One region of the Burkholderia sp. Ac-20345 genome, then DNA from elsewhere that is predicted to be linked to it. Evidence: predicted binding sites of a transcription regulator. Region 1 holds the regulator's gene; each other region holds the start of a gene.
What was found. The regulator HrcA, encoded in region 1, represses chaperone genes, less so after heat shock. The targets are predictions, from matches to a motif close to TTAGCACTCNNNNNNNNNGAGTGCTAA.

Region 1 (10,880 bases):
CAGATCCTGCGCCACGGCCGCGTCGACTTCGTCGAGCCGAGCCGGATCCGTGCACACACGTTCGCGCACGAACCCCGAATACAAACGACTCGACCGCGCGAGCGCGGTCGAGTCGCAATCGTCCAAGAGCGCGAACGACGCGCTCTCGTTGCCTTCAGTCATGCTGTTACTCGAGTTACTCGAAGAAGCTCTTCACACGATCGAACCAGCTCTTGCTCTGCGGGCTGTGACGCGCGCCGCCCTCGGCCAGCGATTTCTCGAACTGCTTGAGCAGGTCGCGCTGGTTGTCGGTCAGCTTCACCGGCGTCTCGACCTGCACGTGGACGTACAGATCGCCCGCGATGCTCGAACGCAGCCCCTTGATGCCCTTGCCGCGCAGGCGGAACGTCTTGCCCGACTGCGTACCTTCCGGCACCGGGAACGACGCACGGCCGGCCAGCGTCGGCACCTCGATCTCGCCGCCGAGCGCGGCGGTCGTGAACGGGATCGGCATCTGGCAGTGGAGATCGTCGCCGTCGCGCTCGAACACCGAGTGCGGCTTGATGTGGATCTCGACGTACAGGTCGCCCGGCGGCCCGCCGTTGATGCCCGGCTCGCCGTTGCCGGCCGAGCGGATCCGCATCCCGTCGTCGATCCCGGCCGGGATCTTCACTTCGAGCGTCTTGGTTTCCTTCACCTTGCCCGACCCGTGGCAATGCACGCACGGCTCGGGGATGTAGGTGCCCGTGCCGTGGCACTTCGGGCAGGTCTGCTGGATGCTGAAGAAGCCCTGCGACATGCGCACCGTGCCCTGGCCATGGCAGGTCGGGCAGGTTTCCGGCTTCGTGCCGGGCTTCGCGCCCGACCCGTGGCAAACCTCGCACGACACCCAGCTCGGCACGCGGATCTGCGTGTCGTAGCCGTGTGCGGCCTGCTCGAGCGTGATTTCCATGCTGTAGCGCAGGTCGGCACCGCGATACACCTGCGGGCCGCCACGGCCGCCGCGCGCGGCGCCGCCCGCGGCCTGGCCGAAGATGTCGCCGAAGATGTCGCCGAACGCGTCCGCGAAACCGCCGAAGCCCTGTGCGCCCGCACCGCCCATGTTCGGATCGACGCCCGCGTGGCCGTACTGGTCGTACGCTGCCCGCTTCTGGCCGTCCGACAGCATTTCATAGGCTTCCTTCACCTCCTTGAAATGCTCTTCCGCATCCTTGTTGTCCGGATTGCGGTCAGGGTGATACTTCATCGCAAGCTTGCGATACGCCTTCTTGATTTCGTCGTCGCCCGCATTCTTCGCGACGCCCAGAACCTCGTAGTAATCCCGTTTCGCCATATCGATTCACTGTGCCGCCACGCATCGCGCACGCGGCGGCTCCTTTCGCCTGCAGTAAAGTCTCTCGACTCGTCTGGCGCTGCGCCCGTCCGCGGACGGCTCGTGCAGCACCCGCCAAAAAACAAATGTGCCCGGAGGGCCGCGAAGCCCGCCAGGCGTGGAGTCGATCCGGCCATCCGGAAGGAAAGACAGACCGCTTGTCAGCCAACCCGTCAGCCGCGCCGCGCGCGTGTTGCGCGCGGCTTGCGGCACCGGGGCAACCCGGCTTAGTCCTTCTTCACTTCCTTGAATTCGGCGTCGACGACGTCGTCGGCAGCCTGCTGCGCACCGCCCGCGTGGGCCGCGCCTTCCGCCGCACCCGCTGCGCCGGCCGCACCCGCTTGCTGGGCCTGCATGTCGGCGTACATCTTTTCGCCGAGCTTCTGCGAAACCTTGCCGAGTTCCTCGACCTTCGCGTCGATCGCGGCCTTGTCGGCCGACGTGTCCTTCAGCACTTCCTCGAGCGACTTCAGCGACGCTTCGATTGCTTCCTTCTCGCCCGCGTCCAGCTTGTCGCCGTACTCGGTCAGCGCCTTCTTCGTGCTGTGGACCAGCGCGTCGCCCTGGTTGCGCGAATCAGCCAGCTCGCGCAGCTTGTGGTCTTCCGCTGCGTTCGCTTCCGCGTCCTTGATCATCTGGTCGATTTCAGCTTCGGACAGACCCGAGTTCGCCTTGATCGTGATCTTGTTTTCCTTGCCGGTCGCCTTGTCCTTCGCGCCGACGTGCAGGATGCCGTTCGCGTCGATGTCGAAGGTCACTTCGATCTGCGGCACGCCACGCGGTGCGGGCGGGATGCCTTCGAGGTTGAACTCGCCGAGCAGCTTGTTGCCGGCTGCCATTTCGCGTTCGCCCTGGAACACCTTGATCGTCACGGCGCCCTGGTTGTCGTCCGCCGTCGAGTACACCTGAGCGTGCTTCGTCGGGATCGTCGTGTTCTTGCTGATCATCTTCGTCATCACGCCGCCGAGCGTCTCGATGCCGAGCGACAGCGGGGTCACGTCGAGCAGCAGCACGTCCTTGCGGTCGCCCGACAGGACCTGGCCCTGGATCGCCGCGCCGACTGCGACGGCTTCGTCCGGGTTCACGTCACGGCGCGGATCCTTGCCGAAGAACTCCTTCACCTTCTCCAGCACCTTCGGCATGCGCGTCTGGCCGCCGACCAGGATCACGTCGTCGATGTCCGACACCTTGACGCCTGCGTCCTTGATCGCGATGCGGCACGGTTCGATCGTGCGCTCGACGAGGTCTTCCACCAGCGCTTCCAGCTTCGCGCGGGTGATCTTCAGGTTCAAGTGCTTCGGGCCCGACGCGTCCGCCGTGATGTACGGCAGGTTGATTTCGGTCTGCTGGCTCGACGACAGCTCGATCTTCGCCTTTTCAGCGGCTTCCTTCAGGCGCTGCAGCGCGAGCACGTCCTTCGACAGGTCGACGCCCTGCTCCTTCTTGAACTCGCCGATGATGTAATCGATGATGCGCTGGTCGAAGTCCTCGCCGCCGAGGAACGTGTCGCCGTTGGTCGACAGCACTTCGAACTGCATTTCGCCGTCGACGTCCGCGATTTCGATGATCGACACGTCGAACGTACCGCCGCCGAGGTCATACACGGCGATCTTGCGGTCGCCCTTCTCGACCTTGTCGAGGCCGAACGCGAGCGCGGCTGCGGTCGGCTCGTTGATGATCCGCTTGACTTCGAGGCCCGCGATACGGCCGGCATCCTTGGTTGCCTGGCGCTGGCTGTCGTTGAAGTACGCCGGCACCGTGATCACGGCTTCCGTGACCGGCTCGCCGAGGTAGTCTTCGGCCGTCTTCTTCATCTTGCGCAGCACTTCCGCCGAAACCTGCGGCGGCGCGAGCTTTTCGCCATGTGCTTCGACCCATGCGTCGCCGTTGTCGGCCTTGACGATGGTGTACGGCATCAGGCCGATGTCCTTCTGGACTTCCTTCTCTTCGAAGCGGCGGCCGATCAGGCGCTTCACCGCGAACAGCGTGTTCTTCGGGTTGGTCACCGACTGACGCTTGGCCGGCGCGCCGACGAGCACTTCGTTGTCGTCCATGTAGGCGATGATCGACGGCGTGGTGCGCGTGCCTTCCGAGTTCTCGATGACCTTGACCTGGTTGCCTTCCATGATGGCGACGCACGAGTTCGTGGTGCCGAGGTCAATACCGATGATCTTTCCCATTTTTTCCTAATCTCCAGAAATGCTTGTTTGCTGCGCAAAACCCCGCGTTTTGGGGCGGTTTCGCGCGCCAGAATTCAACTCTGTTCCCGAAATGCGTCCGTCCGGTCCGTTTTCAAGACCCGACGAGCGATGCGGATATTAAATTTTTTCAATCGCCGCCGGCTAGCGGATCGCCGCCCGGCGGATCGCCGCCCGCCGCGGCGATTTTCGCGCGTGCCGCCGACACCGCTGCCTGGAACTGCGCGAGGCCATGCCAGCCCGTCGCGCGGCCGAGCCGCTTGCCGCGGTGGAAGAAGAACCACGTCGGCACGCCGTGCAGCCCGAAGCGGCGCCCCAGCTGGTGGTGTTCGTACACGTTGCAATGGAACCACTTCAGGTCCAGCGCGCGGATCGCGTCGGGCTGCGCGAGCATCGCCTTCTTCGCGATCTCGCAGTTGAAGCAGTCGACGCCCCAGAAGAACACCACCGCGAGTGCGTCGCCCGCGCCGTCGATCGCCGCGTCGAACGTGCCGGCGTCCAGCGCCTGCATGTCGAACGCGTCAAACGCGGCCGGATCGACGCCGGCAGGCACCATTGCGACGGCCTTACTTCGGCTGCGCGACGGTGACGAGCGCCGGACGCAGCACGCGGTCGGCGATCGTGTAGCCCTTTTGCAGCACTGCAACGACGGTGTTCGGCTCCTGATCGGCCGGTACCATCGAAATCGCCTGGTGCTGATGCGGATCGAATTTCTCGCCGACCGGGTTCAGCGCGACGACGCGGCCCTTCTCGAGCGCGCTCGTCAGCTGGCGCAGCGTCAGTTCGACGCCTTCGCGCACCTTCGTGATGTCGCCGGACGTATCGCTGACGGCCGCTTCCAGGCTGTCCAGCACGGGCAGCAGGTGCTCCGCGAAGCTCTCGATCGCGAACTTGTGCGCCTTCGAGACGTCGTCCTGCGCGCGACGGCGGACGTTCTCGGTCTCGGCCTTCGCCCGCAGGAAGCTCTCCTGCAGCTCGGCGACCTTGGCTTGAGCCTCCGCGAGCGCCGCGTCGGCTGCTTCGGCGGCGGGAGCGGCGCCTTGCGCCGCCTGCTTCTCGCTGCCGATGTCTTCGGCCGATTGGGTAGCCGGGTTCTCTTGCGTGTTTTCCATGTCGCTGAAAGTCGATTAGAGGTTGAAGCCAAATCGGCAACCGCCGGACCGTATACCCGGCAGCACCGCACATTGCTGGTGCAAATAAGGGTGAAAACTACGATTTCAAGAGGGTTATTCGCCGGCATTCTCCAATGCCGCGAAACAACCGCGCTTCACGCCGGGGCATCGCCCGCATAGTCCGCCAGTTCGGGCGAAACGGGCTGTAACAACGCTTACCTGGCAAGTACTAGCTTGGCACAGGCCCGCTGCACTACACTCCACTCAAGCGTCGGAAAAGCGTGTTTACCCCTAGCTGACCGTCGCCTGACATCCACCTGGCGCCACTTTCACCCGTCTTCTCGAGGGGAGTACCGTGAAACTGACCTTTGCGATATCGGTGGTCGCGCTGGTACTCATTGCCGGCACCACCACCATCTGCCTGTCGGGAGCCGTCACCGACCGCACGACCGAATACGGGAGCGCGCGGGCGACGTTCGACCAGATGTTCAGCTCCCACCAGAAAATCTGTCGATGATGCGCCGGTCGCGCTTCGTCGGCCGGCCGTGCAATTCAGCCGCCGGCTCGCGATACGTGCGGCGCCGCTCCAGTTCGGCGAGCCGCGCGGCCCGCCCCGCTTCCGTTTCCGCGTAAAGCGTCTGCGCGACGCTCGCCGGCCCGCGCACGTCGCACACGCCGAGCACGGCAATGTGCCAGACGATGCCGTCGATCGCAATCTCGACCTCGTCTCCCACACGCACTTCCTTCGCCGGCTTGACCGCCGCGCCGCCGATCTTCACGTGCCCCTTGTCGACCGCATCGGTCGCGAGCGAGCGCGTCTTGAAAAACCGGGCCGCCCACAGCCATTTGTCGATGCGCAGCTTCGCGCCCGGTTCGGTCGAAATCTTGAAATTCATCGCAGCCTCCGCCGGGCCGCCCCAAGGAGGCTGACCGCCCCCTCGGGGGGCAGTGAACGAAGTGAGCGTGGGGATCGTTTCATCTCAACTCACCGTTTCGGGCTGCGCGGCCCTGACCGGCCAGCCCTGCAGATTCTCGGCGACGATCTCGCCGAGCGCGCCGATCCACGCGGGCGCGCCGTTCAGGCAAGGAATGCGGTGGAACGCCTTGCCGCCGCCGGCGAGGAACTCGTCGCGCACTTCCATGCCGATCTCCTCGATCGTCTCCAGGCAGTCGGCCGTGAAACCGGGACAGAACACGTCGGCCCGCCGCACGCCGGCCTCGCCGAACTCGCGCAGCGTCGGCGCGGTGTAAGGCTGCAGCCATTCGGCCTTGCCGAAGCGCGACTGGAAGGTGACGCGGCACTCGGTCGTCGACAGCCCGAGCGCGGCCATCAGCAGCGCGCCCGTCTGCTGGCACTGATCGTGATAGGGGTCGCCAAGGTCGAGCGTGCGCTTCGGCACGCCGTGAAAGCTCAGCACGAGCTTGTCGCCGGACGCAAAGTCGGGCCGGCCGTGCTGCGCCCAGTACTGGCGCACCTGCTCGGCCAGCGCGTGGATATAGGCCGGATGGTCGGCGTAATGCCGCACCGTGCGTACTTCCGGCTGGTTGCGCATGCGTGCGAGCGCGTCGAAGGCGGCGTCGAAGGCGGTGGCCGTGGTCGACGCCGAGTATTGGGGATACATCGGCATCAGCAGCACGCGCTCGACGCCCGCGCGCTTGAACTGCGCGAGCGCGTGCGAAATGTTCGGGCTGCCGTAGCGCATCGCGTAGTCGACCATCACGTGATAGCCGTTCGACGTGAGCAGATGCCGCACGCTGTCGGTCTGGCGCTCCGTGTACACGCGCAGCGGCGAGCCCTCGGGCATCCAGACCGCAGCGTATTTCTTCGCGGACGCGCGGCCGCGCAGCGGCAGGATCAGCGTGCGCAGCAGCACCTGCCAGACAGCCTGCGGAATCTCGACGACCCGCGGATCCGACAGGAATTCGGCCAGGTAGCGCCGCACCGCGCGCGGCGTAGGGGCGTCGGGCGTGCCGAGATTGATCAGCAGCACGCCGATGCGATGGGCAGCCGCGATGCTCGAAGGCGGCTCAAGATCGAAACGCATGGGCAATTACGTGCTCGGGGCACGGGACCGGACGGCTCTCAATTATAGCGGGCCGCTTCGCGCCGGTCGGCTGGCCGTTCGGCCGACTGCCGGCATGCGCGGTGCCGCGGCACGATGACGGGGCGGGATCGGGCTGGCGATCGCAGGCTACTGCTGGCTCAGCGTGAGCGACAGCAGGCGCGCGGTGATGTCGACGATCGGTATCACGCGGTTGTACGCCATGCGGGTCGGGCCGATCACGCCGAGCGTGCCGACGATCTGCCCGTTCACCTCGTAAGGCGCGGTGACGACGCTCATTTCCTCGATCGGCACGAGCGTCGATTCACCGCCGATGAAGATCTGCACGCCCTGGGCGTGGCTCGACACGTCGAGCAGTTGCAGGAGGCCCGTCTTTTGGTCGAATACGTCGAACAGCTTGCGCAGCCGAGCCATGTCGGAGGAAAGATCCGCCACCTCGAGCAGGTTGCGCTCGCCGGAAATCAGCACGGTGTCCTCGGTGTCGGGCACCTCGGTACTGGCCGTCACCGCCAGATGCATCAGCGCGGTCATGTCGCCGCGCAACTGGTCGATCTCGTCGCGCAGGCGGCGGCGTACCTCGTCGAACGACAGCCCGGCGAAATGCGCGTTGATGTAATTGGACGCCTCGGTCAGCTGCGACGGCGAGTAGTCGCGCGGCGTCGCGAGCATCCGGTTCTGCACGTCGCCCTCGGGCGTGACGATGATCAGCAGGATGCGCTTGTCCGACAGGCGCATGAACTCGATCTGCTTGAACACGTGGCTGCGGCGCGGCGTGAGCACGACACCCGCGAACTGCGACAGGTTCGACAGCACGCTTGCGGCGGCCGCCACGACCCGCTGCTGCGGCTCGCCGGCCTGCAGCGTGTTCTGCACCTGCCGCGCGACGGCTTCGGCGTCGATCGGTGCCTCGACCGTCAGCATCGTGTCGACGAACAGCCGGTAGCCCCGCGGTGTCGGCACGCGGCCGGCCGACGTGTGCGGGCTCGACACGAGGCCGAGCTCCTCCAGGTCGGACATCACGTTGCGGATCGTCGCCGGGCTCAGCTCAAGCCCGGAGTAACGGGACAACGTGCGCGATCCGACTGGCTGACCGTCGGCGATATACCGTTCGATCAGGGTTTTCAGGAGGGTTCGTGCGCGAGGATCTAGCATGGTGGAAAATTTTAGCGCAACCGCGCGACCGCGGCGAGTGGCGCGGCCACCGATGCGCGGCCCGGCCCGATCCGGCCCCGTCTCCGCACAGCCGGTTCTTTTCGTCAACGAGCTATGGTGTAATGCCGGCATGAAAACCGGTAATCAGTTCAACACTGTCGCGCTCGTCGGCCGGAGCAACACGCCCAACATCGCCGAGCCGCTCGCCACGCTGGCCGCCTGCATCGCCAAGCGCGGCTTCGAGGTCGTCTTCGAAGCCGAGACCGCGCGCGAGATCGGCATCACCGGCTACCCGGCGCTGACCCCGGCCGAAATCGGGGCGCGCGCCGACGTGGCGGTCGTGCTGGGCGGCGACGGCACGATGCTCGGCATCGGCCGTCAGCTCGCGCCGTACAAGACACCGCTGATCGGGATCAACCACGGGCGGCTCGGCTTCATCACCGATATCGCGGCGGCCGACATGCAGGCGCTCGTCCCGGTGATCCTGTCGGGCAAGTTCGAGCGCGAGGAGCGCGCGCTGCTCGAAGCCCGGATCATGCGCGACGGCGAACCGATCTACCACGCGATCGCCTTCAACGACGTCGTCGTGAACCGCAGCGGCTTCTCCGGGATGGTCGAGCTGCGCGCATCGGTCGACGGCCGGTACATGTACAACCAGCGTTCGGACGGCCTGATCGTCGCCACGCCGACCGGCTCGACCGCTTACGCGCTGTCGTCGGCCGGCCCGATCCTCCATCCGCAGCTGGCGGGCATCGTGCTCGTGCCGATCGCGCCGCACGCGCTGTCGAACCGGCCGATCGTGCTGCCCGACGATTCGAAAATCGCGATCCAGATCGTCGGCGGGCGCGACGTCAACGTGAACTTCGACATGCAGTCGTTCACCGCGCTCGAGCTGAACGACACGATCGAGGTGCGCCGCTCGAAGCACACGGTGCCGTTCCTGCACCCGATCGGCTACAGCTACTACGCGACGCTGCGCAAGAAGCTGCACTGGAACGAACACGCCTCGAACGAAGACGACAAGGCGTCCTGACGCCGCTCCGCCCGACACCATGCTCCGCCACCTCTCGATCCGCGACTTCGTCATCGTCGCCGCGCTCGATCTCGAATTCGACAGCGGCTTTTCCGTCTTTTCCGGCGAAACCGGCGCCGGGAAATCGATCCTGATCGACGCCCTCGCCCTCGCCCTCGGCGAACGTTCCGACGCGAGCGTCGTGCGCACTGGCTGCGGCCGCGCCGACATCACCGCCGAATTCACGCCGCACGACCGCGTCGCGCGCTGGCTCGACGAACACGCGTTCGACACCGAGGACACCGTGATGCTGCGCCGCGTGATCGATGTGAGCGGCCGGTCGCGCGCGTTCATCAACGGCACCAGCGCGACGCTCGCGCAACTGCGCGAGCTCGGCGAAATGCTCGTCGACATCCACGGCCAGCATGCGCACCAGCTGCTGATGCGGCCCGACGCGCAGCGCGAGCTGTTCGATACGCACGCGGGGCTCGTCGCCGATGCGGCGAACGTCGCGCGCGCATGGCGCGTGTGGCGCGACGCGACGCAGGCGATCGAGGTGGCAAAAGCGCACGAGCGCGAGTTGCAGCTCGAACGCGAAAAGCTCGCCTGGCAGCTCGCCGAGCTCGACAAGCTCGCGCCACAGCCCGGCGAATGGGACGAAGTCAGCAACGAGCACAAGCGCCTGTCGCATTCCGCGAACCTGATCGAAGGCGTGCGCGGTGCGCTCAACGCGCTGTCCGAGTCCGACGACGCGATGCTCGCGCAACTCGGCGCGATCGTGTCGAAGCTGCGCAGCCTCGCCGACTACGACACCACGCTCGGCGATGCGCTCGCGTCGCTGGAGCCGGCCGAGATCCAGTTGCAGGAAGCCGTCTATTCGCTGTCGCACTATGCGCAGCGCGTCGATCTCGACCCCGAACGGCTCGCGCAGGTCGAAACACGCCTCGATGCGCTGCACTCGACAGCCCGCAAGTTCCGCTTGCCGCCCGACACGCTGCACGAAGAACACGCGGCACGCCGCGCGCAGCTCGCCGCGCTGGATGCGGCGGCCGATCTTGGCGCGCTCGAAGCGGTGCAGGCCAAGGCGCGGGAAGCCTATCTCGCCGACGCAAAACACCTGTCCAAGGCACGCACGCAGGCCGCCAGGACGCTCGGCACGGCCGTCACGACCGGCATGCAGGAACTGTCGATGGCGGGCGGGAGCTTCGAAGTCGCGCTCGTGCCGCTCGCCGATGGCGGCCCGCACGGGCTCGAGCAGGTCGAATTCCGGGTCGCCGGGCACCCTGGCGTGCCGCTGCGGCCGCTCGCGAAGGTGGCGTCGGGCGGCGAGCTCGCGCGGATCAGCCTCGCGCTCGCGGTGATCGCCAGCGCGGCGAGCCCGACGCCGACGCTGATCTTCGACGAAGTCGATACGGGGATCGGCGGCGGCGTCGCCGAAGTGGTCGGCCGCCTGCTGCACCAGCTCGGGCGCGATCGCCAGGTGCTGTGCGTGACGCACCTGCCGCAGGTCGCCGCGCGCGGCGACCATCACTTCCAGGTCGCAAAAGGCGCCGACGACCGTGGCGGTACGGTGTCGACCGTCGTCGCACTCGACCGCGCCAACCGGATCGAGGAAGTCGCGCGGATGCTCGGCGGCCTCGAGATCACGGCCACGACGCGCAAGCACGCGAAGGAAATGCTGGCGGCCTGACGCCGGCCACCCGTTATCCGTTCACCGAACGCAAAAAGACCGGCGCACGCGCCGGTCTTTTTTTGGCACGGTGGCGCAATCGCGTCCACCCTGCCGCACCGCATCGAACGGCCGTTTCAACTGTCCGTTTCAACCGCCCCGAACACGCGCGTCCACAGCGCCGTCACGGCCTCACGCTCGTCGGCCACCACGGCCGGATCGACCCGCGCCTTCTCCATCCCGTCGAGCCGCAGCTTGTGTTGCAGCTTCCGGTACTTGCGGTACGCCGCGCCGACGCGCTCGGCCTCGTCCTCGCCCATCAG
Region 2 (10,880 bases), on a different contig from region 1:
CGGCGGCACGCGTCGCGTGCAGCGCGTCGTCTACACGGTCCTTCTTTTCCTTCACTTCGATCTCGGTGGCGCCGCCGACCTTGATCACCGCGACACCGCCCGCAAGCTTCGCGACGCGTTCCTGCAGCTTTTCACGGTCGTAGTCGGAGGTTGCTTCCTCGATCTGCACGCGGATCTGCTTCACGCGCGCTTCGATGTTCTTCGCATCGCCCGCGCCGTCGATCACGGTCGTGTTTTCCTTGCCGACCTCGATGCGCTTCGCCTGGCCGAGTTCGGCGAGCGTCGCTTTTTCGAGCGTCAACCCCGTTTCCTCGGCGATCACCTGCCCGCCGGTGAGGATCGCGATGTCCTCGAGCAGTGCCTTGCGGCGGTCGCCGAAGCCCGGCGCCTTCACGGCCACCGTCTTCAGGATTCCGCGGATGTTGTTCACGACCAGCGTCGCGAGCGCTTCGCCTTCGACATCTTCTGCGATGATCAGCAGCGGACGGCCCGACTTCGCGACCTGTTCGAGCACCGGCAGCAGGTCGCGGATGTTCGAGATCTTCTTGTCGTGCAGCAGGATGTACGGGCTTTCGATCTCGGCGATCTGCTTGTCGGGATTGTTGATGAAGTACGGCGACAGGTAGCCGCGATCGAACTGCAGCCCCTCGACGACATCGAGTTCGTCCGCGAGCGACTTGCCGTCCTCGACGGTGATCACGCCCTCCTTGCCGACGCGGTCGATCGCTTCCGCAATGCGCTGGCCGATCGATTCCTCGCCGTTCGCGGAGATCGTCGCGACCTGCGCGATTTCCTTGCTCGTGGTGGTCGGCCGGCTGATCTTCTTCAGCTCGTCGACGGCCGCCGCGACGGCCTTGTCGATGCCGCGCTTCAGGTCGAGCGGATTGAGCCCGGCCGCGACGTATTTCTGGCCTTCACGGACGATCGCCTGCGCGAGCACAGTAGCTGTCGTGGTGCCGTCGCCGGCTGCGTCGCTGGTGCGCGACGCGACTTCCTTCACGAGCTGCGCGCCGATGTTCTGCAGCTTGTCCGCGAGTTCGATTTCCTTCGCGACCGACACGCCGTCCTTCGTGACGACCGGTGCGCCGAAGCTGCGTTCAAGCACGACGTTGCGGCCCTTCGGCCCGAGCGTGACCTTCACCGCGTTCGCGAGAATGTTCACGCCTTCCGTCAGCTTGGCCCGTGCGACGTCGCTGAAAATGATTTCCTTCGCTGCCATGATTGCGCTCCGTTATTGATTGACGACCGCGACGATGTCTTCTTCGCGCAGTACGAGAAACTCGTTGCCGTCCACCTTGACGGCCTGGCCAGCGTACTTGCCGAACAGCACGCGCTCGCCGACCTGAAGGTCGGGCACGATGCGCTGGCCGTCCGCATCCTTGCGGCCGGGGCCGACGGCGATCACTTCACCCTGGTCGGGCTTTTCCGCGGCGCTGTCGGGGATCACGATCCCCGATGCGGTGGTGGTTTCCTGGTCGAGTCGCTTCACGATCACGCGGTCGTGCAAGGGGCGTAGGCTCATTTGTTCGTCCTGTGCTGTTCTGTCGAGATTGGCTGGCACTCTTTAGCAGAGAGTGCTGACGAGTATAAAAATGAGCGGCGGCGCGATCCAATAACGGATTCGGAAATGCATTCGCGCCGGCGTGCAAAGCGCGTGGCACCCGCTACCGCGACACGGCCTGCTGCGCGGCGGGCGTGCAGACCGGGCGGATCGTCTCGCCGGCGAGCACGCGCTTCACGAACGGAATCGAATCGGCGAGCGACGCGTTCACGGTGCCGTTGTGTTCGCGGCCCGCATACAGGTGCGCCTCGACCGTCGTGCCCGCCGCGCACGCATCCTTCGCGAGCGCGAGTTCGAGCGGCGCGAGCCCGTCGTCCGCGCCCGCGCCGATGAAGACAGGCGAGGCGATCTTCAGCGTCGGGTACTTCAGGTATTCGTCCCACCATGCCTTCAGCCGTGCGTCGCCGCCGGGCTTCACGGTGTTCGCGTGCGTGAGGTGCGCGAGTGCCGCGTCGTCCTCGAGCGACGCGAGGCAACTGATGCGCGCCTGGTCGAGGATCGGCAACGCCCGCTCGGTCAGCACCTCGTCCGCGCGTAGCGACGGGTCGATCTGCTGCGCGGAGAGCACCGAGTAGAACTGATACGCGAGAGTCGGATCGACTCGATCGGGATCGCGCCGGTAGGCACTCTCGAACTTCGGCAGCGACGCGAGCGTGGCGGGCGATGCGTTGTAGATCGTGCCGGTGGCAACGGTCGCGCGGATCGTGAGTTCGGGCGCATAGGCGCTCGCGTAGCCGGCCGCCGCGAACACGGCCGAGCCGCCTTGCGACTGGCCGACGAGCACGACCTCGTTCGCGAGGCCCGGCACGCCGCCGAGCACCGCGCGCACGCTGTCGAGCAGCGTGTAGCTGTTCGAGCGGTTGTTGAGCTGCGGATTCGGGCCGGGCGTGCCGAGCCCCTGATAGTCGGTCGCGACGACCGCGAACCCTTGCTGAAGCCATGCGTTCAGATAGCGCACGTCGCGGTACGAGCGGCCGAACCACGACGGCGCGCAGATGTCGGCCATCCCGAACGTGCCGTGCGCCCACGCGACGATCGGCCAGCCGCCCGCCGGCGGCGTGCCGCGCGGCACGAACAGCGCACCCGACACGGCGATCGGCGTGCGGCCGCCGACGCCGTCGGTCGATGCATAGAGGATGCGCAGCTGGCGTCCGGCGCTCGCGAGCCCGAGCGTGGCCGGAAGCGGCTCGGCGCGTAGCAGCACGCCGGGCGTCGCCGGAATGTCGCGGTCCCACGTGTAGAACGCGGACACGCGGCCGTCGCCCTGCAACGGATCCGGCGCAGGAACGCGGCCGGGTGAAGCCGCGTGCGAAAGGAGAGACGATACGGCGAGCGCCGAAGCCAGCAGCGTGCGCGCGGTGTAGCCGCGCAGGGGGAGGAGCGTCATGGTCGGATGGGTGTCGGTGAAGTCGGATCGGACGCGCCGGACATTGCGCGGCGCGGGCCGACCACGACGCAAGTTTCGAACCAGTGTGCGCGGCGCGAGGCATGACGGGCGATCGCGTCGCACGGCGTGTCCCGCACGCATGCGCCGGCTGCGTGTTCCGCAGCAAACGGAGCCGGCGGGCTGTTGCTCCCGCAACAGAGGCATACGCATGGATCGCACGGAGCGCATCGAGCGCGGCGCACACACACCGTGGTGCGGGCATCCGGACCGAAAGTGCGCGGCTGGCACGATTGCTGCTGATCCGGAGGCCGTGCGTCGTAGCGTTATGGCGCTGCAATGCGAACCCGTCCTTCCACCCGATCAAGGAAACCGTCCTCATGTCCGTCACCTCAACCATCGACAGCGGCGAACTCGTGGCATTCGTCGAGCGCGCCACACGCGAATTCACGCAGGCCGAGCGCGTGCTGAAGGACACGCGCACGCTGTCCGCGACCAACACGTTCCAGGCGTTCCAGCGCGTGCCGGGCACGGAACTCGTCGTCGCGCTGTCGGCGCCGAGCCCGTGGGCCGCGTCGCAGGAGATCCAGCCCGTCGTCGTGACGTTCGACGGCGACGTGCTGCATGGCGACGCGCGCGCGGGCGGCAACGGGCCACGCTATGCGGACGTGTTCCGCGAGGTGCCGGAAGTCGGCGTCGTGATCCACGTGCACGGCCCGTACCTCGGGGCCTGGGCGAGCGCGCATCGCCCGCTGCCGATCCGCTATGCGCCGGCCGCGCGCTACACGCGCGCCCGCGAGATTCCGGTGTATGTCGATCGTCGTCCCGGCGAGCCGCGCTTCATCGTCGACACGATCCGGCGCGACCCCGAGGTGCCGGCGATCATCGAGGCGAACGGTGGCGCGACCTTCTGGGGAAAATCGATCCTCGACGTATCGAAGTACATCCTGATCCTCGAGGAAGCCGCGTATTTCCAGGCGCTCGCGGAACCGCTCGGCGGCTCGCTCGAGTTCGGGCCGGGCGCGCTCGAACAGCAATGGAAGATGACCGGTCTCGCATGAGATCGCGTAGTGGCCGGCGCAATCCGGCCGCTGTCATACCGATAGCTCGATGAATTGGTTCGTGGCCGGCGTGCGCCTTGCTATCGTCGAACCTTCCCCGTTCAACACGCCGGTCGTGCCATGGCCATCTTCAGCTTGCCGGACCCGACTTCGCATGCGATCACGATCCGTGCGAAGGCGCTGACGTTCGACGATCCCAAATCGCGGGTGCTGCTCGAGCGCATCCAGCTCGTCGCGCCAAGCGACGCGACCGTGCTCGTCACCGGCGAGAGCGGCACCGGCAAGGAGCTGATCGCACGCCTCGTGCATTCGCTGAGCGAGCGCCATGACGGCCCGTTCGTCGCGGTCAACTGCGGTGCGTTCTCCGAGACGCTGATCGAAAGCGAGCTGTTCGGCCACGAGCGCGGCGCGTTTACCGGCGCAATCAACAGCCAGCCCGGCTGGTTCGAATCCGCGAATCGCGGCACGCTGTTTCTCGACGAGGTGGGCGACCTGCCGCTGTCCGCGCAGGTGAAGCTGCTGCGCGTGCTGCAGGAGCGCGAAGTGACACCGGTCGGCTCGCGCAAGACCGTGAAGATCGATGTGCGGCTCGTCGCGGCGACCAACGTGAATCTCGAAGCCGCGGTGCGCGCGGGCAATTTCCGCGAGGATCTCTACTACCGGCTCAACGTCGTGAAACTGAGCCTGTTGCCGCTGCGCGAGCGGCCGGGCGACATCGCGCCGCTGATCGAACACTTCATCGATACCTATGCAAAGCGGCTGCGCGTAGCCGCGCCGACGCTGACGGACGCCGCGCGCGCCCGGCTGCATGCGCATGCGTGGCCCGGCAACATCCGCGAACTCGAGAACGTGATCCACCACGCGGTGCTGATCTGCGCGGGCGGCGCGATCGACGTGAGCGACCTGCAGTTCTCCGCGCTGTCGCTTGCGCCCGATGCGGGCGACCCGCGCGCAGCGGCCGCGGCACCGCCGCGTCGTGCGCGCGATGTGGCGGAGGCAACCGATGCGCTGCGCCACGCGGTGATCGAATTGCTGGATCTCGGCACGCCGGCGCTGTGGCAACACATCGAGGACACCGTCTACCGCAGCGTGTTCGACTACAGCGAGCACAACCAGCTGCGCATGTCGCGCCTGCTCGACCAGTCGCGCAACATCGTGCGCGCGCGGCTCGCACAGCTCGGCATCCTGAAGCCGCGCGACGCGAGCGACGCCGACGCGCGGCTGCGCCGTCAGGCGTGATCGCGCCAGCGCAGCGCGCGCTGCGCGATCCGCTCGCATAGCGCACTCATGCCGACGGCGAGTGCCGTCACGCCCAGCACGCAGACCAGCAACACGTCGGCGCGCGTACCGGCCTGCGCGTTCTGCATCAGGCTGCCGACACCCGCGCCCGCGTTGAACAGCAGCTCGCTGCTGGTCGCGGTGATCCACGCGAACGGCACGGCCTGCAGCACGCCCGCGAACAGGTCGGGCAGCGCGCCCGGAATCAGCACGTCGCGCCACAGGCCGACGCGCGTCAGGCGATACGACTGCGCGAGTTCGACATAGCGCGGATCGACGCGGCGCAGCCCGTCGAAGCTCGCGGTGGTCATCGGGTAAAACGCGGCGAGCGCGATGATGAACACTTTCGCGAATTCGCCGGTGCCGGCCCACAGGCTCAGCAGCGGAATCAGTCCGAGCAGCGGCACGTAGCGCAGCGCCTGGAACGCGGGCTCGCCGAGCTTGCGCGCGAGCGTCGAGCGCGCCATTGCCGCACCGAACACGAGCCCGAACGCGACGCCGGCCGCCAGGCCGACTGTCGTGCGGCGCAGGCTCGCGCCGAGATCGGTCGCGAGTTCGCCGCTGCGTGCGAGTTCGACGAGCGCGGCGCCAACCTGCTGAAACGGTACGAACGCGTATTGATGGGCCGCATCGCCGGACGATGCGTATTGCCATGCGGCGACCAGCAGGGCAGGTACGACGAGGCCGCGCGCACGACGGCGCAGCGCGGCGAACGAGAAGAGGGGCGTAGCGAAGGTCATTCAGAAGCCTGTCCGTTCAGCGCGCGGGCGTTTGCCAGCGCAATGCGTAGCGTTGCACGAGCGCGATCGACCGGTCGATCGTGAAGCCGATCAGCCCGATCACCGCGACGTCGATGAGCACGACGTCGAGGCGCAGCATCTGCCGCGCCAGTTCCATCATCTGGCCGATCCCGCTGTCGGCGCTGAGCAGCTCGACCGCGACGAGCGCGAGCCATGCGCGCGCGAGCGCGATCCGCACGCCAGTCAGCAGCGGCGGCAACGCGGCCGGCAGCAGCACGTCGCGCAGCAGCGCGAAGCGGCCGAGCCCGTAGTGCCGCGCCATCTCGACGAGATCGCGCGGCGCGTCGTGCACGCCCGTGTACGCGGCCAGCGCGACCGGGAAGAACACGGCCTTGCCGACGACCACGAGCTTCAGCGGCTCGTCGACGCCGATCAGCAGGATCAGCAGCGGAATCAGCGTGAGCGTCGGCACCTGCCGCAGCAGGTCGAACGTCGGCCGCAGGTAGTCGGCGAACAGCCGGCTGCGCGCGAGCAGGATGCCGAACGCGGCGCCGCCCGTCGCGCCGATCGCGAAGCCGAGCACGAGGCGGTGCAGCGTAATCAGCAGGTTGTCACGGAGTTCGCCGGTGTCGAGCAGCGTGCGCAGCGTCGCCGCGAGCCGCTCGGGCGGCACGACGAGTTGCGGCGGAAACCAGCGCTGCGCGCTCGCGAGCCACCACAGCGCGACGAATGCGACAGGCGTCGCCCACCACAGCGCGAGCCCGCCGATCCGTGCGATGCCGGGCAGGCGGAGCGTGCGCGCGCCGTTCGACGCGAGGGCGTGCGTCGGCATCAGCGGCTCGCGACGCGCGCCGCATCGGCGCGCCAGTAGCCGTCGAGGCCGAGCTGCTTGAGCGCGGTCGACACGAACGTCGGCGCGAGCAGCGCGTTCACGTCGACCGGCGTGGACGTCAGGCCGGCCTGGCGGCTGTATGCGACGACGTCGCGGTAGTGGCCGGTCAGCGCGGGCGTGAAGAGCGGCGTCCATTGCTCCTTCCACGGCGTCGCCTCGTCCGCGTATTCGCGGCGCACGACGCTTTCCGGCTGGCCGGACGCGCTCAGGATCTTCACGTACGCGTCGCGGTTCTGCGGCTGCGAGATCCAGTGCGCGGCACGCACGTAGGCCGTCGCGACGAGCTGCGTGATGTCGGGGTAGCGCCGCACGAAATCGTCGGATGCCCACAGTTCCGCGCGCATCTTCCAGTCGTCGGGCGCGGTCTTGGTCGACCAGATGATCTTGCCGACGTTCTTGTCGACGAGCGAATACGCGTCGGACAGCGTGAAGAAGCCGTCGACGCGGCCGGCCGCGACGGCCGCCGCACCGGCCTGCGGGTCGAGGTTGTAGATCTTGAAGTCCGACAGCTTCAGCCCGTTCTCGGCGAGCAGCTTGCTGAACGTGACTTCCCACGGCCGGCCGCGATTGAGCGCGATGCGCTTGCCTTTCAGATCGACGATCGACTTCGCGGTCGAGCCGGCCGGCACGACGAGATACGTGTTGCTGCCGACGCCGCCGGGCACGATCAGGCGCGTACGGGTGCCCGACGCGTTGACGACGACCGACGGCAGGTCGCCGTAGCCCGCGAAATCGATACTGCCGTTCGTGAACGCCTCGTTCACGAGCGTGCCGACCGCCGCGGTCGACACCGGCACCCATTGCAGCTTCACATGCCGCGCCGCGAGCGCCTTCTCGAGCGACTTGTCTGCGTCGATCAGCGCAGAGGCACCCGCGTATTGCGTCTTGCCGGCGCTCGAATAGGCGACGACGGCGATCCGCACGACCTTGGGCGCATCGTCCGCATGCGCGGCCGGTGCGGCGAGCGATGCCACGGCGAGCGGCAGCGCGGCAAGCAGCGCACGCAGCGGGCGGCGCAGCGACGCGAGGGAGAGCGTGTGTTTCATGATGGTCCGGAACAGTGGGCGGAAAAAGGGGCTCACGCGCGTTTCTGCAGCGACGGCCGCAGCACGTCGGCGAGCGGGCGCGGGTCGATCCAGTCGGCGACGTCGAAGTCGGCTTCCAGAAAACCCTGGTTGTGCAGGAACGTCTTGAAGTCGTCGAGCGCGGCGACCGATTCGTCGTCGAGGTTGACGCCGAGGTGCCGGTGCAGCTGGTTGCCGTATGCGGCGCGGACCCAGTCGATCGACGACGCGGTTTCGCCGGCCACGTAATGCGCGGTTTCGTCGGGATGCGTGCCGGCCCATTCGCCGGCCGCGACCACGAGCTTCAGGAAGCCGGCGACGATGTCCGGATGATTCGCCAGCACGTCCGCGTTGACGGTCAGCGGGCGCGGCGTGCCGTTGTTGTTGCGGATCGCGCGCTCCGGATGAAAGCCGATGTCGATCACGACGTGCGCGCCGATCAGCTGCGCGATCTCGAGGCCGGTCGAGCCCTTCACGTAGATCGCGTCGACTTCGCCGCGCAGCAGCGCGCCCGCCTCGGCCGCGTACAGCGCGCGGCTCGAAAAACCGTGCGGCGATGCGAACAGGTCTGCCGCGCGCGCCGGGCCGACGGCCTGCAGCGTGCGCGCGCGCACGTCGACGAGTTCGACGTCGCGCGTGGTCAGCCCGTCGAGGCTCAGCGCGTTGCCGAAGCCGCGCAGCGCCGACGCGCGAAAGATGTCGATGCGGTCGTCGGGGCGGCTCGGGATCGCGATGCGCCGCCCGCGCAATGCCTTCACGGAGCGGATGCCCGACTCGGGCCGGGCGAGGATCAACTGCGATTCGTCGACCCACGACAGCCCGATCACGCGCGTGTTCGCGCCGTTCGAGCGCGCCCACATCGCGGGAATGCTGCCGCCCTGGCGGAACGACTGCGCGAGGGTGTGATCGCTGATCGACGACACGTCGTGCCGCGTGGCGCCGCGCGGCGAGCGGATCGCGACGCCGTCGGCCGACGTTTCGCCGTTGAGCCAGCCGAGATGCACGGCGATGCCGAGCGGCGTCGGCACGGGCGATCGGGCGTACCAGAACGTCTGCTGCTTGTCCGATGACGAATCGGGCCTGTCTGTCATGGGTGAGATTTCCTCTCTGCGTAAGCATGGTCGAAGCGCGGTCGCGCACGGTGTCGGTGTCGCACGCGCGGGCCGGTCAACGTTGCAAGTTCCGGGCCAGTGAATGGAAACGGCGCGGCTGCACGCGGCGCGGGCGTCGCGCGGGAGGTGCGATGCGCGTGCCGATGCATGGCCTGTTGCGCCAGCAACAGTCGCGTCGGCCGCTGTTGCGCGCGCAGCAGCGGTGTGGTCGGCGCAGCAGCGCGATACGGGCGTGTCGCGACGGCATCGGCAACCGCGAGCGGGTGCGATCCGATTGCCGCTGACGCCCGGTGTGCAAGGCGCCGGGCAGGTTCGCCGGCGGCCGCGCATGCGCTGTGGCAAGCGCGTTGGCACACCGCGTGCTTTACAGCGCAGCACACGCGCGGCACGCCGATGCCGCACGCAATCCGAATGGCCCGACCAGGAGAACCCCGATGGCTGTTGAATTTCTGTGGCGCCTGCCGATGCATGGCGACGGCCGGCGCGCACACGACCTGCATACGCGCGGCGAATGGAATCGCCAGCGCGCATCGCGCGTCGCGCCGAAGGTCGACGACGACGATTTCGGCTACATCGACTATCTGTCGCAGGTCGCGCGCGCGGCCGATATCGCCGGCTTCCATGGCGCGCTGATTCCGATCTTCCGCTTCACCGAGGAGCCGTGGGTCGTGGCCGCCGCGCTGGCGCGCGAGACGCGCCGGCTGCGGCTGCTGATCGCGCTGCAGCCGCATTTCGTGCACCCCGTCTACGCGGCGCAGATGGCGGCGAGCCTGCAGCGGATCAGCCGCGGCCGCGTCGAGTGGAACGTCGTCACGGGCGGTGGCGGCCCCGACCAGCGTGCGTACGGCGACTTCATCGATCACGACAGCCGCTATGCGCGTACCGACGAATTCCTCGATGTCGTGAAGGGCGTCGCGGCCGGCGAGCCGTTCACGTTCGACGGCCGCTTCTACCGCGTCGAAGCCGGCGGCCTGCTGCCGCCGCTGAACGGCCAGAAGCCGCCGCGCATCTACCTGGCCGGCGCGAGCGACGCCGCGCTCGCGGTCGCCGCGAAGCATGGCGACGTTCACCTGAGCTGGGGCGAGCCGCACGCGAAACAGAAGGAGGTGATCGATGCGGCGCGCCGCGCGCTCGATCGCCAGAACGCCGAGCGCGACCTGCGCTTCGGCATGCGCATCGACATCCTGGCGCGCGAGACCGAGGAGCAGGCGTGGGCCGAGTTGCGGCAGATGTTCGCGACGGTGGGCGACGCGACGCGCAACGGCTTCGGCGGGCGCGGCGAGTCGTCGGAATCGGTCGGCGCGAAACGCCAGTTCGCGCTGCACCAGGGCCACACGCAGCACTTCGACGACCTGATCGTCGGCCCGAACCTGTGGGCCGGGATGTCGCAGATTCGCGGCGGCCCCGGCTGCGTGATCGTCGGCAGCCACGAGCAGGTGGCCGAGCGGCTCGCGGAATACGTCGACATCGGCGTCTCGACGTTCATTCTCGCGAGCAACCCGCATCTCGAAGAGGCGTACCGCGTGGGCGAGGAGGTGCTGCCGCTCGTCGACGGCGCGCTGAACGCGCGCGGCACGCACGCGGCGCTGCGCGTGGCCGGCGCATGAGCGCGACGGCATTGCCGCGCCATCCAACGACATCGACAAGGATATTCACCATGACGACACTCGCTGCGCAGGCCACGGCCTGCGACGCACTCTGGTACACGCGCTGCCCGGTGCCGACCGCGCTCGGCATCGCCGTGCATCGCGGCTGGTTCGACGAGGAGTTCGGGCCGGAAGGTATCAC
Region 3 (10,880 bases), on a different contig from region 1:
GCTGCGTCCGTCGTCAGCAGCAGGCCTGCAACCGAAGCTGCGTTCTGCAGTGCGGTGCGCGTGACCTTGGTCGGGTCGACCACGCCGGCTTCGACCATGTCGACGTACTCGCCCGTCGCTGCGTTGTAGCCGTAGTTGCCCGTGCCTGCAGCAACTGCCGCCACCACGACGCTGGCTTCTTCGCCGCCGTTCGTGACGATCTGACGCAGCGGCTCTTCCATCGCGCGCAGCACGATCTTGATGCCGGCGTTCTGGTCGGCGTTCAGGCCGGTCAGGCCTGCGATCGCGGTGCGAGCGCGGATCAGCGCAACGCCGCCACCTGCCACGATGCCTTCTTCCACAGCTGCGCGCGTTGCGTGCAGTGCGTCTTCGACACGTGCCTTCTTTTCCTTCATTTCGACTTCGGTCGCTGCGCCGACCTTGATCACTGCAACACCGCCGGCCAGCTTGGCCACGCGCTCTTGCAGCTTTTCACGGTCGTAGTCCGACGTCGCTTCTTCGATTTGCGCGCGCACTTGCTTCACGCGTGCTTCGATGTTCACGGCTTCGCCTGCACCGTCGATGATCGTCGTGTTTTCCTTGCCCACTTCGATGCGCTTCGCCTGGCCCAGTTCTGCCAGCGTTGCCTTCTCGAGCGTCAGGCCGGTTTCTTCCGCGATCACCTGGCCGCCGGTCAGGATCGCGATGTCTTCCAGCATCGCCTTGCGACGATCGCCGAAGCCCGGTGCCTTGACCGCAACGGTCTTCAGGATGCCGCGGATGTTGTTGACGACCAGCGTTGCGAGCGCTTCGCCTTCGATGTCTTCAGCGATGATCAGCAGCGGACGGCCAGCCTTCGCGACTTGCTCGAGTACCGGCAGCAGATCACGGATGTTCGACACCTTCTTGTCGTGCAGCAGCACGAACGGGTTGTCGAGGACGGCGACTTGCTTTTCCGGGTTGTTGATGAAGTACGGCGACAGGTAGCCGCGGTCGAATTGCATGCCTTCGACGACGTCGAGTTCGTCGGCCAGCGACTTGCCGTCTTCGACGGTGATGACGCCTTCCTTGCCGACCTTGTCCATCGCTTCAGCGATGCGATCGCCGATCGACGTGTCGCTGTTCGCCGAGATCGAGCCGACCTGTGCGATTTCCTTGTTCGTCGTGCACGGCTTGCTGATCTTCTTCAGCTCTTCGACAGCCGCTGCGACTGCCTTGTCGATGCCGCGCTTCAGGTCCATCGGGTTCATGCCCGATGCGACGTACTTCATGCCTTCGCGGACGATCGATTGCGCGAGGACGGTTGCCGTCGTCGTGCCGTCGCCTGCGTTGTCGCTGGTCTTGGAAGCAACTTCCTTGACCATTTGCGCGCCCATGTTCTGGAGCTTGTCCTTCAGCTCGATTTCCTTCGCGACCGACACACCGTCCTTGGTGACCGTCGGGCCGCCGAAGCTGCGCTCGAGCACAACGTTGCGGCCCTTCGGACCCAGCGTGACCTTGACTGCGTTGGCGAGAATGTTCACGCCTTCGACCATCTTCGAACGGGCGGAATCGCCGAATACGACGTCTTTAGCTGCCATCTTCTAACTCCTTGAATTCTTGGGAATATGTACCGTCGGATGACGCTTAGTTCGCGTTGACCACGGCCATGATGTCTTCTTCGCGCATGACCAGCAGTTCGTTGCCGTCGACCTTCACGGTCTGGCCTGCGTACTTGCCGAACAGGACGCGATCGCCGACCTTCACGTCGAGCGCGATCGGGGCGCCCTTGTCGTCGCGCTTGCCCGGGCCGATGGCCAGGACTTCACCCTGGTCCGGCTTTTCAGCAGCGGCGTCGGGGATCACGATGCCCGAGGCGGTCTTGGTTTCCTGATCCAGGCGCTTGACGATCACGCGATCGTGCAAAGGACGAAGGTTCATATTCACTCCTCTCTTGACTGAGATTGAAGAACGCTTAGGGAATCTGCCCGGCTTATCGCCCGGCAGAGAATTGTTAGCACTCTCGTGCAGCGAGTGCTAATTATATGGACGGGTTTTGACAAATTCAAGAAGGGGGATTGACGGTTTTTTTCGGGCCGGCGAGGCTCGCTCAACCTTGAGCCTTGCTCACTTGGGCCAGTGCCTGAGACGCTCTGAATGACGCGAGGCAATCGGCAACATATCCAGCAAAAACAATTACTTAACGAGCCGCGCGCCCGAGAGCCAGAGCGAGCCTGGAAGATGCCCTGAGCCGCTTGCTCGAGCCGTCGTCACGGATCTCCCCCGGCGACCACGGTACCTCAGGGAAATCCCGTGCATCAAGGTGCACCCAAGCAAATTAAATGGGGTTCGGACACTCCGTTACGCTCACGCTGTGGGCGCGCGGCGACACCCTCGCCCCGTTGAACGGACGAATATCCCGGAACTGTCTACAGCAGCGCGGGCGCCGGACTCTCGGAAATGGCACGCTGCGACACCTGGCCAGGGACCGCAAAATTCTCCACCGCCGAACATTCGTCGACCGTGTCGAGCCGGTAGCCATGCGTATACACGGCACACAGTTGCAGCCCGTTTTCCGGACGAAGCGCCAGTTTTTGTCGAAGCCGGTAGATGTGAGTGTCGAGACTCCGCGACGTTCCATCCAGCGCCCGCCCCCACGCCAGCGTCGACAACGAATCCCTGGAAAGCACGCTCCCGATGTTATTGAACAGGAAATTTGCCAGCGCAAATTCCTTTGCCGTCAAATCAATGATTTTTCCGTGCAGCGCGATGGTGCGCGCAAGCGGATTCAGAACATACGGCCCGACCTCGACCCTGCTATCGAGTTTTTTGTTGCGGCCCTTTCGACGCAACAGCGCATTGACGCGAGCGGCCAACTCGATCTCGCGAAACGGCTTACCGATGTACTCGTCGGCGCCTGCGTCCAGCGCGGCCGCGACATCTGCTTCAAGCGTTCTCGCAGCCAGGAACAAGACGGCCGGTTCGCCTCCGACGTTAGCCCGGATCCAGTGCAATAAATTCAGGCCGTTGGCATCCGGAATCCGCCAATCGAGCACGATGAGTTCGACCATCTCCCTTTTCAGAAACTGGACGGCTCGCGCGCTATCGCACACGCGGGAAATTTCCCGATTCGCCCCTCGCAGCGCCATTTCAAACGCTGACGCCTGCCCCGGATCCCCTTCCACCAACAAGATACTCATAACACCCCCAGCCTTCGTCGACTCGAATGATTTGCATCGCACTCCAAATCGATCGCCTGCATACACAGGTACAAACATGACGTCTTATTTTTAATCGCTGCCGATCGATTGAAACCAACCTCACCTCAACACCAACCTCACAACCCAATCGCCACGCAACCTTCCAACCCTGACTGGCTGTCAACGAGCCGGGAGGTTCACCGCGGCGTGGCGCGACATGGCTCACCCATCAGGCATGTCACTCAGATGTTACTAACATATCAGTAGAATATCGAATCGCTTGTCGAAGATCAAAGAGGGGTAAACCCGTTCCTTGACCGTGCCCCTTTTACCTTGTGTTGAAAACAGGGGACGACCGGACTAATATGTTAGTGATATTCCTGCAGCGATCACTTACGCACATGAACGGACTGACGGGCAGCACCCTTGCCGAACAGGCTCACCAGAACCTCGAAGAACTCATCGTCACGCTCGAGCTTGCGCCCGGCAGCGTCTGGTCCGAGGCATCGCTCGCAGAAAAGCTGAATACGGGGAGAACGCCGGTTCGCGAGGCCGCACAACGATTGGCCGCGTCGCATCTCCTTCAGATCGTTCCGCGACACGGCATCATGATCACCGTCCCGAATATTCACGATCAGTTGCTCGTGCTCGAGACGCGGCGTGAACTTGAACGTCTCATTGCACAACGCGCTGCACGGCGGGCATTGCCCGAGGAGCGCGAGCAGATCCGCGAAATCGCCGAAAAACTCGACGCGGCAGGCGAATCACGAGACGTCGTCGGCTATTTGAGAGGCGTCTATTCCGTCAATCAGCTCATCGCGCAGTTTTCTCGGAATCGCTTCGCCGCCGAGGCTATTGCGCCGTTACATGCGCTGTCACGGCGCTTCTATTTCATGTATCACAAGCAGCTGGATGATTTGCCGACAGCAAGCCTGCAGCACACGAGAGTCGCGCGTGCAGTCGCTGACGGTGACGAACAGGAAGCCGGACGCGCATCCGACATGATGATGGACTACATCGACGCATTTACACGCGACTGCTTTACGCGTGACTTTGAGCCACATCGCTCGCGAGCATCGGCCTGATCGTACTTTTCGGCTTCGATTTGCGATATCGACCGAGGGTTGCGCCGCGTGTTTTGATGCGCCACATCGCACATTTGATCGCGCGCCTTCGATGAATTGAGCAAGCACTTACGGCAGGCAAATGCCGCGCAAGATCGATCGCGCACATGCCGGTATCGGCACGACATCATCACTTCCGGCGGGATCGCATGGACACTCCGCCCATGCCGATCCATCTGGCCGAGTGCCAAATCCGTTACTCCCCTTCCCGCCATCCCTACCCACCCGGAACCGCGACGCCTCCCCTCACCGCGGAATTCCACACCCTTCGATCAATCGATTCATCTGATCCTCTCGAACGGGTTCAGAGATGTAGTATCCCTGGCAATCAATCTGCGCGAATGCTTGCAGCCACTCGAATTGCGCCCTGGTTTCGACACCTTCCACGACGACGTTCTTCTTCAAGCGAACCCCGAGCTCGACGAGCGTTTCGACCATCGCTCTCGATTCAGCATTTTCATGAACGTCGCGCATGAAGGATCGATCCAGCTTGAGCGTGTCGACTGCCAGACAATGCAATTTGGTCAGCGACCAGCATCCTGAACCAAAATCGTCGATTGCAACACTCATTCCGAGATCCCGGATCGATGCCACCGCAGCGGCAAGTGCGTCGATCGGACCGGGATCGATGGACTCCGTCAGTTCAATTTGAAAATTCCCGGCACATACACCATAGGAATCCAGAACACGCGATAGTCTTCCTGCCATCTCCGGTCGCGTAACTTCATGAGCGGGCAAATTTACAGACAGAGATAAATCGCGATAACCGAGCTTAGCCCACCTGGCAAGCACACGTGAGGACTCCGCGATCACATAGTCGGTAAACCGGCATGTCAGATGCGAATTCTCGACAAGGTCGATGAACGCTGCCGGCATCAACACACCGTGCTCCGGATGATGCCAGCGTATTAAAGACTCGAATCCGGACAGCAATCCGGTCTGAAGGCGAAGCTTGGGTTGATAGGCAAAGAAGAACTCCTTCCGAACCAATCCACGCTCCGCGTCTTCGACAAGATCATTAGTGTTGCAACGCACGGCCGTACCATCCACAGCGATCTCCAATGCAGGCACTCAAGATTTCAGTGCCTGCTGATACGACCTTGCTCCCGCTCCGGGCTTTCCGTCGGCCGTGCATGAACATGCGATTACTTCCACTGGTACAGCATGCCGGCGCCGATCACCTTCTGACCGCCGCTGAAACCGCCGTTGATCGACGCCTTCAGGTTGTCCGTGATGCGGGCCTGCATGTTGACCGCCATTGCCTTCTGGCCGAGGAAGGTCGACGTACCCACGCCCATCCCGAAGTTGGCATCGCGATCGAGCTGCGGGATCGAGGCCATCGCGCCGACGGCCGCGATACCCTGCTTCGCCATCTGGTCGGTCTGCTGCAGTTGCGAACCCAGCGAGTTGATCTGCGCCTGCTGGCCCGACAGTGCCGTCGACAGCGTTGACTGCACCGCATTCAGCTGGTTCACGTTGACCGCATCGGTGCCCTGCGTACCCGGCGCCACGTTGATGACCTGGCGCTGCTGCGTATCGCTGCCGACGGACACCACGTTCTGGCGGCCGCCGTCACTCGAATTCGCGCCGATCGCCACCGAGTTCGAACCGGCAGTGACGGTCGGCTTGTCGGTACCGGTGCCGTTCATGTCGGCGGCAACGCCGGCGGCGTTCCCGGTTTGCGGTGTGTTGTTCATCAATGTGGATAACTGATTCAGCTGGTTGTTGATGTTCGTCACACCGGTCGACAACGATGCCACGCTCGCGTTCGTCGTGTTCAGGCCTGTGGACAGCGCGCTGATGCTAGCCGCCGTCGACGTCGACAACGAGCTGATCGCAGTTGAGGTCGATGTGGCCAGCGCGGTCACGTTGCTGTTGGTCGCATTCAGGCCCGTCGACAGCGTGCTGACCGCGCTGTTTGTCGCGTTGAGCTGGCTGCCGTTGATCGCGTCCGTGCTGGTTGCCGAGACCTGGCCGGCAGCGACGTTCGTGATCTGGCGTTCCGCACCCGGCGAACCGACGCTCAGTACACCCACCGGATTGGCGCCGGCGACCGAGTACGTGACGCCGCCGACCGTGACGCTCGACACACCGACCGCGTTGCCCGTAACCGAGTTGGCGCCGAGCGCGATCGAGTTGGCGACGTTCGCGGTGGCGTTCGATCCGAGCGCGAGCGCGTTGGCCGCGCTGGCCGTGGCGCCCGAGCCGTAGGCCTGTGCGCCTATGGCGCTGGCCGTGGCCAGGTTGCCCAGTGCGATCGTGTTGTCCGCAGTGGCCTGGCTCGAATTGCCAAGTGCGAGCGCGCTGTTGCCGGTTGCCGTGCTTGCGTTGCCGAGGGCAACCGCGCCAGTGCCGGTCGCCGTGTCGTCCGCACCCATCGCGACCGCACCGGTGCCCGTCGCGACGCTTGGATCGCCGATCGCGACCGCGCCGTCACCGCTCGCGGTATTGCCGGCGCCGATCGACACGGCCTTGCCGCCCGTTGCCGATGCGCTCTGGCCGATCGCGACCGCACCGTCCGATTGCGCGTTCGAACCGTAACCGACGGCTACGCTGCTTGCGCCCGCGGCATTTGCGGCTACGCCGGCGGCCAGCGAGTACATACCCGTCGCGGCGCTGTTCGCGTAGTTCGCCCCTTGCGCACCGCCATCGTTGACGCTGTAGTAGTGCGTTTTCGCGGCTTCGATTGCGGTCGAAGTCGACGTGGACAACGACGTGATCGAACTGCCGGTCGAGCTGAGGCCCGTGGACAGCGAGCCGATGCCGGTCGAGGTCGACGTGGACAGCGACAGGATCGTGCTGTTCGTGCTGCTCAGGCCGGTGGACAGCGACCCGATGCCGGTCGAAGTCGACGTGGACAGCGACGTGATCGAGCTGTTGGCCGAGCTCAGGCCCGTGGACAGCGAGCCGATACCGGTCGAGGTCGACGTGGACAGCGACAGGATCGTGCTGTTGGTCGAGCTCAGGCCCGTGGACAGCGATCCGATACCGGTCGAGGTCGACGTGGACAGCGACGAGATCGTGCTGTTGGTCGAGCTCAGGCCGGTCGACAGCGAGCTGATGCCTGTCGACGTCGAGGTGGACAGCGACGTGATCGAGCTGGTGGCCGACGATAACCCCGTCGAGGTCGACGTCGACAGTGACGACACCGTGCTGTCCGTCGAGCTCAAGCCAGTCGACAGCGAGCTGATGCCTGTCGACGTCGAGGTGGACAGCGAGGTGATCGAGCTGGTGGCCGACGACAGACCCGTCGACGTCGATGTGGACAGCGACGTGATCGAGCTGGTAGCCGAGGAAAGGCCCGTCGACGTCGAGGTCGACAGCGAGCTGATCGAGCTATTGGCCGAAGACAGACCCGTCGACGTCGATGTGGACAGCGACGTGATTGAGCTGTTGGCCGAGGACAAGCCCGTCGACGTCGACGTGGACAACGACATGATCGAGCTGTTCGCCGAGGACAGACCGGTTGACGTTGACGTCGACAGCGACGACACCGTGCTGTCCGTCGAGCTCAGGCCAGTCGACAGCGACGAGATTGAGCTGTTCGCCGACGACAGCCCTGTCGAGGTCGAGGTGGACAGCGAGGTGATCGAGCTGTTGGCCGATGACAGGCCCGTCGAGGTCGACGTGGACAACGACGTGATCGAGCTATTGGCCGAAGACAAGCTCGTCGAGGTCGACGTCGACAGCGACGTGATCGAACTATTCGCCGACGACAATCCCGTCGACGTCGAGGTCGACAGCGACGACACCGTACTATCCGTCGAGCTCAGGCCAGTCGACAGAGAGCTGATGCCCGTCGACGTTGAAGTGGACAGCGAGGTGATCGAGCTATTCGCCGACGACAGCCCCGTCGACGTCGACGTCGACAGCGACGACACCGTGCTGTCCGTCGAGCTCAGGCCGGTCGACAGCGAGCTGATACCTGTCGATGTCGAGGTGGACAGCGACGTAATCGAGCTATTCGCTGACGACAGTCCTGTCGACGTCGAGGTGGACAACGACGTGATCGAGCTGTTGGCCGAAGACAAGCCCGTCGAGGTCGACGTAGACAGCGACGTGATCGAACTATTCGCCGACGACAATCCCGTCGACGTTGAAGTGGACAGCGAGGTGATCGAGCTATTCGCCGACGAGAGGCCCGTCGAGGTCGACGTGGACAGCGACGTAATCGAGCTATTCGCTGACGACAGTCCTGTCGACGTCGAGGTGGACAACGACGTGATCGAGCTGTTGGCCGACGACAGGCCCGTCGACGTTGAGGTCGACAGCGACGACACCGTGCTGTCCGTCGAGCTCAGGCCGGTCGACAGCGAACTGATACCGGTCGAGGTCGAGGTGGACAACGACGTAATCGAGCTGTTGGCCGACGACAAGCCCGTCGACGTCGACGTGGACAGCGAGGAGATCGAGCTGTTCGCCGTCGACAGGCCCGTCGAGGTCGACGTGGACAGCGACGACACCGTGCTGTCCGTCGAGCTCAGACCGGTGGACAGCGAACTGATTGAGCTGTTTGCCGACGACAGACCGGTCGACGTCGACGTGGACAACGACGTGATCGAGCTATTCGCCGACGACAAACCCGTCGAAGTCGACGTCGACAGCGAAGTGATCGAGCTGTTCGCCGACGACAAGCCCGTCGACGTAGACGTAGACAGCGAGGTAATCGAGCTGTTGGCCGACGACAGGCCCGTCGACGTTGAGGTCGACAGCGACGACACCGTACTGTCCGTCGAGCTCAGGCCGGTCGACAGTGAGTTGATACCAGTCGAGGTCGAAGTGGACAGCGAAGTAATCGAGCTATTCGCCGACGAGAGGCCCGTCGAGGTCGACGTGGACAACGACGTGATCGAGCTGTTCGCCGTCGACAGGCCCGTCGAGGTCGACGTGGACAGCGACGACACCGTGCTGTCCGTCGAGCTCAGACCGGTGGACAGCGAACTGATTGAGCTGTTTGCCGACGACAGGCCGGTCGACGTCGACGTGGACAACGACGTGATCGAGCTATTCGCCGACGACAAACCCGTCGAAGTCGACGTCGACAGCGAAGTGATCGAGCTGTTCGCCGACGACAGGCCCGTCGAGGTCGACGTGGACAGCGACGACACCGTGCTGTCCGTCGAGCTCAGGCCGGTCGACAGCGAGCTGATACCAGTCGAGGTCGAGGTGGACAGCGACGTAATCGAGCTATTCGCTGACGACAGCCCTGTCGACGCCGAGGTGGACAACGACGTGATCGAGCTGTTCGCCGACGACAAGCCCGTCGACGTCGACGTGGACAACGACGTGATCGAGCTGTTCGCCGTCGACAGGCCCGTCGAGGTCGACGTGGACAGCGACGTAATCGAGCTGTTCGCCGACGACAGACCTGTCGATGTCGACGTCGACAGCGACGACACCGTACTGTCCGTCGAGCTCAGGCCGGTCGACAGCGAGCTGATACCGGTCGAGGTCGAGGTCGACAACGACGTAATCGAGCTATTCGCCGACGACAAACCGGTCGAGGTCGACGTCGACAGCGAAGTGATCGAACTGTTGGCCGACGACAGACCCGTAGACGTCGAGGTGGACAACGACGTGATCGAGCTATTCGCCGACGACAAACCGGTCGAGGTCGACGTCGACAGCGAAGTGATCGAGCTATTCGCGGACGACAAGCCCGTCGACGTCGACGTCGACAGCGACGACACTGTGCTGTCCGTCGAGCTCAGGCCGGTCGACAGTGAGTTGATACCAGTCGAGGTCGAAGTGGACAGCGACGTAATCGAGCTATTCGCCAACGACAGCCCTGTCGACGTCGAGGTGGACAACGACGTGATCGAGCTGTTCGCCGAGGACAGGCCCGTCGACGTCGAGGTGGACAACGACGTGATCGAGCTATTCGCCGACGACAAACCCGTCGAGGTTGAGGTCGACAGCGACGTAATCGAGCTGTTCGCCGAGGACAGGCCCGTCGACGTCGAGGTGGACAACGACGTGATCGAGCTGTTGGCCGACGACAGGCCCGTCGACGTTGAGGTCGACAGCGACGACACCGTGCTGTCCGTCGAGCTCAGGCCGGTCGACAGCGAGCTGATACCGGTCGAGGTCGAGGTGGACAGTGACGTAATCGAGCTGTTCGCCGATGACAGGCCCGTCGAGGTCGACGTCGACAGCGAGGTGATCGAACTGTTCGCCGAGGACAATCCCGTCGACGTCGAGGTGGACAACGACGTGATCGAACTATTCGCCGACGACAGACCGGTCGAGGTCGATGTCGACAGCGAGGTGACCGAGCTGTTGGCCGAGGACAAGCCTGTCGACAACGAGGAAATCGAGCTGTTGGCCGATGACAGGCCCGTCGACGTCGAGGTGGACAACGACGTGATCGAGCTGTTCGCCGACGACAAACCCGTCGACGTTGAGGTCGACAGCGAAGTGATCGAGCTGTTAACCGATGACAGGCCCGTCGAGGTCGACGTCGACAGCGAGGTGATCGAGCTGCTAGCCGAGGACAAACCCGTCGACGTCGAGGTAGACAACGACGTGATCGAACTATTCGCCGACGACAAACCCGTCGAGGTCGACGTCGACAGTGAGGTGATCGAGCTGTTTGCCG

Region 2: the regulator HrcA is predicted to act here: its motif matches at 1,555-1,581, upstream of G3O06_RS39775 (co-chaperone GroES).
Region 3: the regulator HrcA is predicted to act here: its motif matches at 1,973-1,999, upstream of G3O06_RS04630 (co-chaperone GroES).

Annotation. Positions count from the first base shown of each region.
Region 1 covers NZ_JAAGPO010000061.1:2,492-13,371, reverse strand. The annotation lists gene G3O06_RS22085 (bifunctional anthranilate synthase component I family protein/class IV aminotransferase) at 1-162, opposite strand, end outside; gene dnaJ (molecular chaperone DnaJ) at 176-1,312, opposite strand; gene dnaK (molecular chaperone DnaK) at 1,579-3,531, opposite strand; gene G3O06_RS22070 (thioredoxin family protein) at 3,680-4,105, opposite strand; gene grpE (nucleotide exchange factor GrpE) at 4,116-4,661, opposite strand; gene G3O06_RS22060 (hypothetical protein) at 5,017-5,178, shown strand; gene G3O06_RS22055 (RNA-binding S4 domain-containing protein) at 5,150-5,557, opposite strand; gene hemH (ferrochelatase) at 5,642-6,706, opposite strand; gene hrcA (heat-inducible transcriptional repressor HrcA) at 6,854-7,876, opposite strand; gene G3O06_RS22040 (NAD kinase) at 8,007-8,909, shown strand; gene recN (DNA repair protein RecN) at 8,929-10,578, shown strand; partial or broken gene glnE (bifunctional [glutamate--ammonia ligase]-adenylyl-L-tyrosine phosphorylase/[glutamate--ammonia-ligase] adenylyltransferase) at 10,695-10,880, opposite strand, start outside.
Region 2 covers NZ_JAAGPO010000203.1:5,849-16,728, forward strand. The annotation lists gene groL (chaperonin GroEL) at 1-1,219, opposite strand, end outside; gene G3O06_RS39775 (co-chaperone GroES) at 1,232-1,522, opposite strand; gene G3O06_RS39780 (alpha/beta fold hydrolase) at 1,665-2,948, opposite strand; gene G3O06_RS39785 (class II aldolase/adducin family protein) at 3,326-4,006, shown strand; gene G3O06_RS39790 (sigma 54-interacting transcriptional regulator) at 4,127-5,245, shown strand; gene G3O06_RS39795 (ABC transporter permease) at 5,236-6,024, opposite strand; gene G3O06_RS39800 (ABC transporter permease) at 6,041-6,856, opposite strand; gene G3O06_RS39805 (PhnD/SsuA/transferrin family substrate-binding protein) at 6,856-7,962, opposite strand; gene G3O06_RS39810 (ABC transporter substrate-binding protein) at 7,995-9,071, opposite strand; gene G3O06_RS39815 (LLM class flavin-dependent oxidoreductase) at 9,527-10,699, shown strand; gene G3O06_RS39820 (ABC transporter substrate-binding protein) at 10,750-10,880, shown strand, end outside.
Region 3 covers NZ_JAAGPO010000007.1:11,520-22,399, reverse strand. The annotation lists gene groL (chaperonin GroEL) at 1-1,559, opposite strand, end outside; gene G3O06_RS04630 (co-chaperone GroES) at 1,606-1,899, opposite strand; gene G3O06_RS04625 (response regulator transcription factor) at 2,388-3,158, opposite strand; gene G3O06_RS04620 (GntR family transcriptional regulator) at 3,560-4,243, shown strand; gene G3O06_RS04615 (EAL domain-containing protein) at 4,529-5,332, opposite strand; gene G3O06_RS04610 (YadA-like family protein) at 5,428-10,880, opposite strand, start outside.